DNA from 4 places in the Rhizobium sp. CRRU65 genome. Region 1 is predicted to be linked to each of the others. Evidence: predicted binding sites of a transcription regulator. Region 1 holds the regulator's gene; each other region holds the start of a gene.
The links. Region 1 encodes LexA, which represses DNA repair genes until DNA is damaged. Its sites were predicted from a motif close to TGTTCNNNNTGTGTTCNG; they were not measured.
Positions count from the first base shown of each region.

Region 2: a site for LexA is predicted at 1,614-1,631, ahead of ACM5SV_RS16610 (YifB family Mg chelatase-like AAA ATPase). Genes of this name have one in related genera too.
Region 3: a site for LexA is predicted at 2,088-2,105, ahead of ACM5SV_RS07280 (helicase-related protein). Genes of this name have one in related genera too.
Region 4: a site for LexA is predicted at 1,368-1,385, ahead of ACM5SV_RS15475 (ribonuclease T2 family protein). Genes of this name have one in related genera too.

Region 1 is NZ_JBLYZH010000008.1:250,019-253,227, forward strand. Features, by position in the region: gene ACM5SV_RS18860 (ComEC/Rec2 family competence protein) at 1-1,486, shown strand, start outside; gene lexA (transcriptional repressor LexA) at 1,467-2,186, opposite strand; gene ACM5SV_RS18870 (VOC family protein) at 2,385-3,209, shown strand, end outside.
Region 2 is NZ_JBLYZH010000007.1:144,989-148,197, forward strand. Features, by position in the region: gene ACM5SV_RS16610 (YifB family Mg chelatase-like AAA ATPase) at 1-1,532, opposite strand, end outside; gene gshB (glutathione synthase) at 1,711-2,658, opposite strand; gene ACM5SV_RS16620 (ABC transporter permease) at 2,805-3,209, opposite strand, start outside.
Region 3 is NZ_JBLYZH010000003.1:202,902-206,110, reverse strand. Features, by position in the region: gene ACM5SV_RS07280 (helicase-related protein) at 1-1,925, opposite strand, end outside; gene ACM5SV_RS07275 (DUF3309 family protein) at 2,735-2,890, shown strand; gene ACM5SV_RS07270 (YMGG-like glycine zipper-containing protein) at 2,918-3,175, shown strand.
Region 4 is NZ_JBLYZH010000006.1:333,125-336,333, forward strand. Features, by position in the region: gene ettA (energy-dependent translational throttle protein EttA) at 1-514, opposite strand, end outside; gene ACM5SV_RS15475 (ribonuclease T2 family protein) at 613-1,353, opposite strand; gene ACM5SV_RS15480 (alpha/beta fold hydrolase) at 1,512-2,441, shown strand; gene ACM5SV_RS15485 (DMT family transporter) at 2,475-3,209, shown strand, end outside.

The sequences.
Region 1 (3,209 bases):
GGCTCATATCATCGCCATCTCCGGTCTCAACATGGCGCTGTCGGCCGGCATCTTCTTCGTCGGCTTTCGGATGCTGCTCAGCATCTTTGCCGGTATCGCTGAGGCCTACCCGACGAAGAAGATCGCTGCCGCCGGCGCGCTCATCGCCGTTACTGCCTATTTCCTGATTTCGGGCTTTGCGGTCTCTGCCGAGCGCGCTTTCATCATGATGGCCATCATGTTGATTGCCGTCTTCTTCGACCGGCCGTCGATCAGCCTGCGCAATGTCGCGCTTTCCGCCCTCGTCATCATCCTCATTTCACCGTCCGAGGTCTTAGGTCCGAGCTTCCAGATGTCCTTTGCCGCGACATTGGCGCTGGTCTCGGGCTATCAGTTGTGGAAGGACCGGCGCGTCCGCGAAAACGCCTTTCTGAAGCTACCTATCATCAGGCCCGTCGTTACGGTTGCCGGTTTCTTCGGCGGCGTCTTCCTGACTTCGCTGATCGGCGGTTTTTCCACCGCGCTGTTTTCGATCGAGCATTTTCATCGCCTGACCGCCTACGGCCTGCCGGCAAACCTCGCGACGATGCCGATCATCTCCTTCATCGTCATGCCGGCCGGCTTGCTGGCGATGCTGCTCATGCCTTTCGGTCTGGATGTTTTGCCCTGGAAGGTCGTCGGATTCGGCCTCGATCTGGTGATCGCGGTCGCAAAGACGGTGTCCGGCTGGGATGGCAATATCGACGTCGGCCGCTTGCCCGCCTGGTATTTCGCGGTCGCCGTGGCAGGCTTTCTGCTGCTGACGCTGCTCCGCACCCGGCTGCGCCATATCGGCACATCAATCATCGCGGTCGCAACGCTCATCCTGTTGCTTCTACCGGTTCCCCGGCCGCCGGATCTGGTGATTTCGGAGGATGGCAGTCTCGTCGCGGTGGTCGAAGCGGCAGCAATGGCTTCCAACCGTGAAAGACCACCGGATTTCATCTTCGACCAGTGGCAGAGAGCCCTGGTCCTGCCGAGACATGATCCGCCGAAGATGCTGGATGGTCCTGCTATCCCGCAGGTAGGAGAAGACCGCCGCGTCAAGCTTTCCCGCGATCAGCAGAACGAAGCGAGGACAGCGATGCGGGCGGCCGCAGCGGCCGGTGAAGCAAACCGCTTTTCCTGCGTCAAGAGGGCCTGGTGCGCATCAAGGCTTGGCAATGGTCGTGTGGTTGCTGTCATCGACAATGCCGCCTATCTCGGCCCGGCATGCGACGCGGCCGATATCATCGTGACGTCGGTCCGCCTGCGTTTCAACAGCTGCCGCTCAGGTGCGACGCTCTTCACCGGCGAGACGCTGCGCAGGACCGGATCCATCGAGTTGCGCTTCGCGGACGCCGGCCTGGAGGTGGCAACCGCATTTGACGCATTGTCGCGACCATGGATGCGCCATCGCGCCTTTGACTGGCGCAGCAACAGCTTTACCGAATCCGGCCTAACCGATGTCAGTGATAGCGGCGAATGAGGCCGACGAGTTTGCCCTGCACCTTAACACGGTCTGGTCCGAAAATCCGGGTCTCGTAAGCCGGGTTGGCCGCTTCCAGTGCGATCGAGGCGCCCTTGCGGCGGAAGCGCTTGAGTGTCGCTTCTTCGTCATCGACGAGTGCAACAACAATGTCGCCAGGACTTGCGGTGCTGCCATTGCGGATGATCACGGTGTCGCCGTCGAAGATGCCGGCGTCGATCATCGAATCGCCCTTGACCTCGAGCGCATAATGTTCACCGGAGCCGAGCATGTCGGCCGGAACGGCGATGTCGTGGGTGTTGTTCTGGATCGCCGAGATCGGCACACCGGCGGCGATTCTGCCCATGACCGGCACGGAAACCGAGTTGCCGTTGTCGGCGACGGGTTTTGCGGGAGCAGGGGCGGCGACCGGCTGAGGTTTGCCCAGGCTGCCTTCGATGACGCTCGGCGAAAAGCCGCGCCGCGGCTGGATGCTGGGGCTGTAGGCCTCCGGAAGCTTGATGACCTCGAGCGCGCGGGCGCGGTTCGGTAGGCGGCGAATGAAGCCTCGCTCCTCTAGCGCTGTAATCAAGCGATGAATCCCGGACTTCGAGGCGAGGTCCAGAGCATCCTTCATTTCGTCGAAAGACGGTGGAACGCCGGATTCTTTCATGCGCTCGTGAATGAAAAGGAGAAGCTCCTGTTGTTTGCGCGTGAGCATCGACGTTGTGACCTCGTGATTGAAACAAATCCAGAACAGACACTATATGTTCCATATGTGTTCCGCAAGTAGCTAAATTTCCGTAAAACTTGGCGCCAACTCGTTGAGATTTTTATTTTCATTCGCCGGATTGGGACACATCTCTTGTATTGAGGGGCGCGCCGTCGCACATCTCTTGCCGTTTCCAGGAGGGATATGATGAACGAGCATTCCGCCAAACCGCACCCGCTGGATCATGTCGTGCTGCCGGTCGTCAATATCGATCTGGCGCGCGAGAGGCTCGGCAAGCTCGGCTTCACCGTTGCCGCCGATGCGCGCCATCCCTTCGGAACGGAAAACGCCTGCGTCTTTTTTGCCGACAAGACCTATCTGGAGCCACTCGGGATTGCGAGCGTCGAGGAGAGCGAGGCATCGGCGCGCCAAGGCAATGTCTTCACTGCCCGCAACCAGGCCTTCCGTTTCCGCTGTGGCGAGGAGGGGCTTTCGGGGCTGGCTTTCGGCAGCAAGGATGCCGGCATCGATCATCAGAATTTCGTCGGCAACGGATCGAGCGCCGGCGAGATGCTGCAGTTCACCCGGCCGATGACGATGCCGGACGGTTCCGAGACGATTGCCGGCTTCAAGCTGGCTTTCGCCGCCGACCTGCGCGCGCCGGATCTCCTGCTTTTCACCGTCGAGCGCGTCAATCCGCTACCGGCCGAGCGCGCCGCGCTGGAGACGCATGCCAATGGCGTGACCGGCATAGTCGAGATAGCGCTTTGCGCGCCTGATGCTGCCGCCTTCGCAGCCTTCGTCAGCCTTGCCGTGGCGCAATCGGCAGTCGAGAAAACCGGTTTCGGCGCCAATATCGCGGCATCGAATGCGAAAATCAGCCTGATGACGCGGGAAGGGCTGGAGGCCTATTTCGACATCGCCGACTCATCCGCAGATCGCGGCCTGCGCGGCCGGGCAATCCTCTTCGCTGTCGCCGATCTTGCCGTGACAGAAGCGCATTTGGCTGCTAACGGGGTGACATACACGCGC
Region 2 (3,209 bases), on a different contig from region 1:
TACGCCGCAGCCGTCAGCCTTTCCCCAGCGATGCGATAGGAGATCGCTTCGGCGAGATGGATGCGGCCGACCGTTGGCTTGCCGTCGAGATCGGCCAGCGTGCGGGCGACCTTGAGCACGCGGTGGTAACCGCGGGCGGAGAATTTCATCTTTTCGGCGGCATCGCGCAGCAGCTGCAGGCCGCTGGCGTCGGGCTCGGCCAGTTTCTCGATCATCGCGGTGGAGCAGCGGGCATTGGTGCCGATGCCCTTTGCACCTGTGCTTTCGAAGCGCTCCTGCTGGATCTCGCGGGCGCGGGCGACGCGGCGGGCGACGTCGGCACTGGTTTCAGCCGCCATCGGCCGGATCAGATCGGCGGCGGAGACGGCCGGCACGTCGATACGGATATCGATGCGGTCCATCAGCGGGCCGGAGATGCGGGCCTGGTAATCGCTCATGCAGCGCGGGCCACGGGCACAGGTATGGCCAGGCTCTCCGGCCATGCCGCAGCGGCAGGGGTTCATCGCCGCGATCAGTTGGAATTTCGCCGGATAGGAGACGCGGTGATTGGCGCGCGCAATAACGCATTCACCGCCTTCGAGCGGCTGGCGCAGCGCATCGAGCGCCTGCGGCGTGAATTCGGGAAACTCGTCGAGAAAGAGCACGCCGTGATGGGCAAGCGAGGCTTCGCCCGGACGGGCGCGTATTCCGCCGCCGACGAGGGCCGCCATGGTGGCGGAATGATGCGGGGTGCGGAAGGGCCGACGATCGGAAAGCTTGCCGCCGGAGAGCTGGCCAGCGATGGAATGAACCATCGACACTTCCAGCAGTTCGGCGGCGGAAAGCGGCGGCAGGATCGATGGCAGCCTGGCCGCCAGCATCGACTTGCCGGAGCCCGGAGGGCCGACCATCAAGAGGTTATGACCGCCGGCGGCTGCCACCTCGAGCGCCCGCTTGGCGCTTTCCTGGCCCTTGATTTCGGCAAGATCCGGCAGGTTTGCGGCATTGGCGCGGATCGACGCCTCCGGCCGAGACAGGACCTGCGTGCCGCGGAAATGATTGGCAAGGGCGATCAGGCTGCGCGGGGCGAGAATATCGACCTCGGCGCCTGCCCAGGCGGCTTCGGCGCCGCTTTCGGCCGGGCAGATCAGCCCCTTGCCGAGCGCATTGGCGCCGATCGCAGCCGGTAGCGCGCCTGATATAGCGGCGATCGTTCCGTCGAGGTTGAGCTCGCCGACGACGACAAAATCCGACAGCGCATCGGCGGGAATGGCGCCGAGGGCGGCCATCAGGGCAAGGGCGATCGGCAGGTCGAAATGCGAGCCTTCCTTCGGCAGGTCGGCAGGCGCCAGATTGACCGTCACGCGCTTGGCCGGCAGCGCCAGGCCGGAGGCGTGGAGGGCCGCCTGTACGCGCTCGCGGCTTTCGGCCACCGCCTTGTCAGGCAGGCCGACGATCTGCATGCCGACCTTGCCGGGAGCGACCATGACCTGAACCTCGACCGGCACACCTTCGATGCCCTGAAATGCAACCGTACTGACACGCGCGACCATATGCCCATCCCTTGTCCCGCAAACTCTACCATACCGCCCTGCTGCCTTTGAAGGCCAACGGTTGCAATTTGGCATGGACGCAGGAATAAAACAAGAACAATCAAAGAACGGAGTCAGGCATCCGCTGTGACCTTGGTTGTGCTCGGTCGCGGGACCAGAACGGTCATGGCCGGCTGGCTCAGCCGCGCTTGCGCTCGATCGCATCCCAAAGCAGGGCTGCTATATCGGCGCCGCCGAACTTCTTCACCTCGCGGATGCCGGTGGGAGAGGTGACGTTGATCTCGGTCATGTAATCGCCGATCACGTCGATGCCGACGAGCAGGAAGCCGCGCTCCCGCAGCGCCGGGCCGATGCGGGCGCAGATTTCCTGTTCACGCGCCGTCAGCTCGGTCGCCTCGGCGCGGCCGCCGACATGCATGTTGGAGCGGCTGTCGTGTTCGGCCGGCACGCGGTTGATGGCGCCGGCGAATTCACCGTCGACCAGGATGATGCGTTTGTCACCCTTGCGCACGTCGGGCAGATATTGCTGGGCGATGAAGGGCTCGCGGAAAAGCTGGCCGAACATTTCCAGCAGCGAAGAGAGATTGCGGTCGTCGCGGGTCGAATGGAAGACGCCGGCGCCGCCATTGCCGTAAAGCGGCTTCAGGATGATATCGCCCATCTCGTCGCGGAAACGGCGGATCTCGGCGGCATCCTTGGTGATCAGCGTCTTCGGCATCAGGTCGGAGAATTCGGTGACGAAGATCTTCTCCGGCGAATTGCGCACCCAGGCGGGATCGTTGACGACGAGCGTCTTCGGATGGATGCGCTCGAGCAGATGCGTCGAGGTGATATAGGCCATGTCGAAGGGCGGGTCCTGGCGCAGCAGCACGACATCCATGGTCGCGAGATCGACGCGCTCCGGCGCGCCAAGCTCGTAGTGATCGCCCTTGACGTCGCGCAGCACCATCGGCTCGACGCTGGCATAGAGCTTGCCGTCACGGAAGCTCAGGCGGTCGGGGGTATAATGGAAGAGCTTGTAGCCGCGCGCCTGGGCTTCCAGGCTCATGGCGAAGGTGGAATCACCTGCGATATTAATGCCTGCGACATGGTCCATCTGGACCGCTACATTGGTGATCTTGGCCATTTCCATCCCTCGCTGAATGCCGGACAGATGTAGGTCGGCCAGATATCAAACGCAACGGGCAATCAAGGCCTTCCGGCCCCGGAGCATTTTTGTTTTTGCGCAATTCCGGACGCAAAACCGCTGCACACATTTGCTGGAATTGCTTTTCACCGCGTTTCGAGTTTCCGCATCAGCCGGCCGCGATAGCTATCGAGAATGACGGCGAGCACGATGACGGCGCCGATGACGATCGGCTTGATATTGTCGTCGGCGCCCAAGAGCTGCAATCCCGTCGACAGCACCTGAAGAATGCAGGCGCCGACCAGCGTGCCGACAATCGAGCCTTTGCCGCCCGAAAGGCTGGTGCCGCCGATAATGACGGCGGCGATGGCATTCAACTCATAGCCGATGCCCGCGACCGGGCTGCCGACATTGAGACGGAGCAGATAGACCATGGCCGCAATGCCGGCGGTCAGCCCTGAGATCGTGAAGACCGCAATCTTGTACCGTTTCGGCTCATGCCCCGACAGCCGGACAGCCTCTTCATTGGTGCCGATCGCGAAGACGAAGCG
Region 3 (3,209 bases), on a different contig from region 1:
AGCTGGAAGGCAAGCCCTTTGGCAAGGCCCTGCAGATCTTCGGCGCGCGACAGATCATCGAGCGGCTTCAGCACCGTGCTGATATGATGATTGACGAAGCGCTCGATGCGGGCGGCAACGTGATCGCGGGCATTGCCCGTCAGCTGTTCGTCGGCCAGCAGGATCACGCGCGGACGCATGATGTGATCGCTGCCCGAAAGCCGCGCCACCGGGTCGCCCAGCCAACGGATCAACCCATCCGAACCGATCACAAGATCGCTGTTGCCGGCGGCATGCATCCGGGCCGCGCGGGCTTCGAACTCGAGCCCGAGCGCCTTCTGCGACGCAGCCTGAACCGCCTTGGCATCCGGTCCGTCCGTTCCCGCCACCGGCGTGAAACGGAACCCGCTCAATTGCCCTACATGATGTCCTTCAACAAAGACATCGCCATTCACACTGATTTCAGCTTCCAGCATCGCATTCTCTCTCAGGCGCTTCATGAGCACAGATGTCCTGCGATCAACAAAGCGTTTCGTCAACCTTTCATGTAACGCGTCGGACAATCGATCTTCGATTTCCCGCGTCTTTTCCTGCCAGTGTGTCGGATCGGCAAGCCAACCGGGCCGATTCGAAACGTAGGTCCAGGTCCTTATCTGCGCGATTCGCGCCGAAAGCGTGTCAATTTCCCCATCTGTTCGATCGGAGCGATGAACCTGCTCCGCAAGAAACTGCTCATTCACCGTGCCATAGCGGACAAGATCGGAAAAGAGGGTCGAGATAAGATCGGCATGTTGTGCTGGGGTGATACGCCGATAATCGGGAAGCGCGCAAGCCTCCCAGAGTTTTTCGACCCGCGCCGGCCTGTCGGCGAGATCGATGACCTCGGGATAGCGCGAAAGCTGTTCCAGCGCCTGCTGGTCGACCGCAGGCAGCGCCCGCGTCAGCCCCGGCACGCGCGGTCCCACCTCAAGGCTGGCGCGCAGCGATGCGATTGAGGAGAAGTCCATCTCCGTCGTCCGCCACTGCAAAACCTTGACGTTGTCGAACTCGTGCCCCTCGATGCGCTGCACCAGCTCATCGTCGAAGGGCGAGACCTGTCCGGTGACGCCGAAGGTCCCGTCCCGCACGTGCCGCCCGGCGCGCCCGGCGACCTGGCCGAGTTCGCCTGGATTGAGATTGCGGAACTGGTAACCGTCGAACTTCCGATCCTGGGCAAAGGCAACGTGATCAACATCGAGGTTGAGGCCCATGCCGATCGCATCGGTCGCCACCAGATATTCGACGTCGCCTGCCTGATAGAGTGCCACCTGCGCATTGCGGGTGCGCGGGCTGAGCGCGCCAAGCACGACCGCCGCGCCGCCGCGCTGCCGGCGGATGAGCTCGGCGATGGCATAGACCTCGTCGGCGGAGAAGGCGACGATGGCCGAACGCTGCGGCAGCCGGGTGATCTTCTTCTGCCCGGCGTAGAAAAGATGCGAAAGCCGCGGCCGCTCGACGATAGTGATGCCGGGCAGGAGCTGCTGCAGGATCGGCCGCATCGTCGCCGCGCCGAGCAGCAGCGTTTCCTCGCGGCCGCGCAGATGCAGGATACGGTCGGTGAAGATATGGCCACGCTCGAGATCGCCGGCGAGCTGCACCTCGTCGATCGCGACGAAGGCGGCCCTGGTCTCGCGCGGCATCGCTTCGACAGTGCAGACGGAAAAACGGGCATTGGGCGGCGAAATCTTTTCCTCGCCGGTGACCAGCGCCACATTCTGTGCGCCGACCTTCTCCACCACCCGCGTATAGACCTCGCGCGCCAGCAGCCGGAGCGGCAGGCCGATCACGCCCGTCCCGTGCGCAACCATGCGCTCGATGGCATAATGGGTCTTGCCGGTATTGGTCGGTCCGAGCACCGCGGTCACACCGCGCCCACTCAGAATCATCGGCTGCGAAATCAGAGTCATGAGTCCATGCAAATGAGGCGGGGTGGCCCCAGAAAATCTCGGCTCCTCGATGGAAGCTGGACAACACATGGACAGCTGCCGTCGCAAACGCAAGGGCAGATTTCAAAATGCCTCGGGGATTACGACCTTTGCGAGTCCTGCGGAACGCCCGAATTTCCGATTCGGAACAGCGCAAGAACGAATCAGCGACGAATCGATGACTCTCGCTGATTCAGCTTTTGTTCACGGCTAAGTATTGATTTTGAATCACTTTTTCCCACTAGATGCTGAATCGCGAGACTCTCTCCTGTTCGCATTTTCGCTATCGTGAGTCCGCAATTCCCGCCCGATCTTGGATCGGCGAAAATCCGCCCGAAATTAACCTCTCGACCAAAGCCGGAACGAATCGGAGACGAATCGTTGACTCCGCCGTTTTCGCCTTTCGTTCACGGCCACATCTGGTAGCGCTATCAGGCCCCGGCACTAGACGCGGATCAGCGGCAGGGCCCTTCGTCCCGCTCCGCCGCACCAAAATTAATCTTTTGGGAGCCGGATTCAGACGGCGTTAAGTCGGGACGGCCAATTGTGGCGCGCCGATCAAAAACGGAACGAATCGCTGACGAATCGGCGACATCGCGATTTTCCCGCTTTGTTCACCGCAACATATTGTATTTAAATGTCTTTTTAACCATAGCGGCAATTTTCGGAAATGACGGAAATTAAACCGTGAATCAGGCTTCGTCACATTTCCAGAGCTTAACCGGGAACAAAAATCGCCAATACGTGTTTCTAGTCCATCCAAATTGCGGATGAAATGAAGGAAACACACCATGCTTGGCACGATACTACTTGTTATCCTCATTCTGCTCTTGATCGGAGCCTTGCCGAATTGGGGTTATAGCCGTGGCTGGGGCTATGGACCTTCTGGCGGTTTGGGGCTAGTTCTCGTGATTATCATTATCCTTGTACTAATGGGCCGCGTCTAAAGGCCAACTAACCTGGGGAGTTACGACATGATGAAGAAGATTGTTCTTATTGGTGCGCTCGTCGGCGCGCTCGCATCCTGCACAGCGACCGAGCAAGGCACGGCGATCGGCGCCGGCACCGGCGCGGTTATCGGCGGTGTCGTCACCAACAGCTGGGGTGGTGCCGCCGTCGGCGCCGTTGCCGGCGGTCTGACTGGCGCTCTGATCGGCCAGTCGGTCGAACGCCGCGGCTACTGCGTCTATCGCGACCGCTACGGTCGCCGCTATGAGGCTCGTTGCCGCTGATCGGCACAAGCATATCGGACTCCCAACGGGCGCT
Region 4 (3,209 bases), on a different contig from region 1:
GCAGCAGGCGGCAGAGCGCGACACGGCGTCGCTCACCACCCGAAAGGCTGGTGACATCGGCGTCACGCGGCGGGCAGCGTAGCGCTTCCATCGCCATTTCGACCTGGCTTTCCAGATCCCAGAGGTTCTGGCTGTCGATGACGTCCTGAAGCTTGGCGCCCTCTTCCGCCGTCTCATCGGAATAGTTCATCATCAATTCGTTGTAGCGATCGAGGACAGCCGTCTTCGAGGCAACGCCTTCCATGACGTTCTCGAACACCGTCTTGTTTGCATCGAGGTGCGGCTCCTGCTCGAGGTAGCCGACCGTCGCACCTTCGGCGAGCCAGGCTTCGCCGGTATACTCCTTGTCCTGGCCCGCGATGATGCGCAGTACGGTGGATTTACCCGCGCCGTTCGGACCGAGGATACCGATCTTGGCATCGGGGTAGAACGAAAGGTGGATATTCTCCAGGATCTTCTTGTTGCCATAGGCCTTGTTGAGGCCGGACATATGATAGATGAACTGACGTGCCATGCTGCGCTGCTCCGGGCGGGAAACTTTGATTGTGCCGCTATGTAGGCGAAACAGCGCCTCCGGGCAACGCCGAAACCCGGTTTACTCAGGAATTCCGGTCAAAAGCCCGCAGCGTCGACGACGCCCTCGTCGCAGCCGAACGACGTTTTTCCAGCGCCCTGGATCAGATCGGCAAGCCCGGCACTTTTCGCCGATGCCGCTCCGGCAGCTTCCGAAAGCCCGATCGTCAGCTCGCTGATCATCCTGATATTGCCGGCCCGCCGGCAGCTCATCTTGACACGATCGCCGGCACCCGGCCCGAAGCTCTTGTCGAAAGCCGCCTTGATCGCTTCGGCCTTGACCGGTTTGCCGATATTGGCAGCGAAGAGATCGCGCACGGCCGACGCGTTGAGTGCGCCCACGAGGTGCACGCCGACGCCGAAATAGTCGTCGGCGCTCATCTTCGTGCAGGTGCCATGCTTCACCCACTCATGCCGTTCCAGGCCGGACTGCGTGCCGGGCATCGCCTTTGCGAGCGCCGCCTGCGTCTCCGCCGCAAGCGTGACCTCCGGCAGCTTGTTCCAGTCGCCGTCCTTGTCGGCGGTCTTCTGATCGGCGCTCACGCCACAATAATCCTGCCGCATCGGCCAAAGCCCGTGCAACGAAAAGTTCGTCGCATCATGGCGCTCCGTGGCCTGTGTAGCGCATTCAGGCTTCTTCTGGTTTGTCTGGCAAAAAGCCGGCTGCCAGCTTGCCGCCAGAATGAAGCGGGTGCGCCCGCCAGCCTCCTGCGCCATGGCAGCGCCGGCAATAACCATCGACACAGCGAACGACAAGGTACGCAACTGCATGCTGCTCATTTCAACCCCCAAAAAAGAACAATACAGGAACAAATAAGCATGAAGATTGAAAGGCCGCAACCCTGAATCGCAACAAGGCCCCAATTTGTTGTCGGATAATCAAACGCCCATGTTGCAATTACCCAGCGATCTGGTCTGTTGCCGCCGGGAGGATCCACATGTTTGCTGAAACGCAAAGGCTCGTCGTGCCGGGGGCATCGCTGGCCTACCACCATGCCGAGGCCGAAGCTGCGGCCCGCGGCATCCTGTTGATATCGCATGGCTTGGCCGAACATTCGAAACGATACCGCTCCTTTGCCGAGGCGATGGCAGAGCGCGGCTATCACGTCTATGCCCACGATCATCGAGGCCACGGCGAGACGACGGCGTCCGATGCGCCGATCGGCCGCTTTGCCAGGCGGGGTGGCGTTGAAAGGGTGATCGGCGACGTCATCGCTATGCGTAGCCATGCGGCCTCCCGTCGTCCCGGCCTGCCGGTGATCCTCTTTGGCCATTCGATGGGCGGCCTCATCGCCCTCAACGCTGCCGTCACAGCTCCGGCCGACTTCGACGCCGTCGCCGTCTGGAATTCGAATTTCGCCGTCGGCCTTGCCGGCCGCGCCGCCCAGGCAATCCTGCTTGCCGAGCGCATGCTGAAGGGCTCCGACGTGCCGAGCGGCCTGCTGCCGAAGCTTACCTTCGGCACCTGGGGCAAATCCATTGCCGGCCGCCGCACCGAGTTCGATTGGCTGTCGCGTCTTCCCGATGAAGTCGACAAGTACGTCAGCGATCCACTCTGCGGCTTCGACGCCTCGGTCTCTCTCTGGCTCGATCTCTTCGAGCTGACCTTCCGCGCGCCGCATAAAATCCATCTCGACCGGCTGGCGCGGGATATGCCGATCCATTTGGTCGGCGGCGGAGAAGACCCGGCGACGGAACGTGGAAAAGCCGTGCTCTGGCTGTCAAACCATTTGAAAGGCAAAGGCTTCTCCCGTATCAGCACTGAGATATATCAGGACATGCGGCACGAAACATTGAATGAGATCGGCGCGCATGCGGCGATCGCAGCCTTCGCGGACTGGTGCGACAGGGCCGTCGCAAGATCCTGAGCGACCAATATCCTGAGTGACAGGGATTTCATCATGAACACCACCTCCGCCCGCCGCGTTTCGTCCGCTTCCGACGTGACGATGGGACTTGTGCTGATGTTCATCTCGGTGATGTTCTCGCCGCTCATCGATATTTTCGCCAAGCTTGCCATCGTCACCGTCCCCTCCGCGGAGATCACCGCCGGCCGCTTCGCCGTACAGGCGCTCTGCATGCTGCCGATTGTGATATGGCGGCGCAGCTTCGCCGAATTCTCCTGGCGCCAGAACCTGTTCCATGCCATCCGCGGCGCGATCATCACCGTCTCGATGATCTCCTTCGTCACCACGCTGAAATACATGGCGGTCGCCGACGCGATCGCGATCTTCTTCGTCGAGCCGATCATGCTGACGATCCTCGGCGGTATCTTCTTGAAGGAGACGATCGGCTGGCGGCGCTATAGCGCCTGCGGCGTCGGCTTCTTCGGGGCGATGCTGATCATCCAGCCGAGTTTCGAGGAGGTCGGCTACATCGCGCTTCTGCCTGTCGTCAGCGCGCTCTGCATCGCCATCTTCGTGCTGATGACTCGCGTCCTCTCGCACAGGGAAGACCCCTGGGCGATGCAGTTCCAAATGGGCATCTGGGGCCTGCTCTTCTGCACCATCCTGCTTTTCCTGGGCCAGGGAACCGGCTCCGATCTCTTCGATCCCGTCATGCCGGATGGCCGCGCCTGGTTCTATGTCGCCGGCGTCGGCGCCATGGCCGCGATATCGGGCATCCTCGGCGTCTAT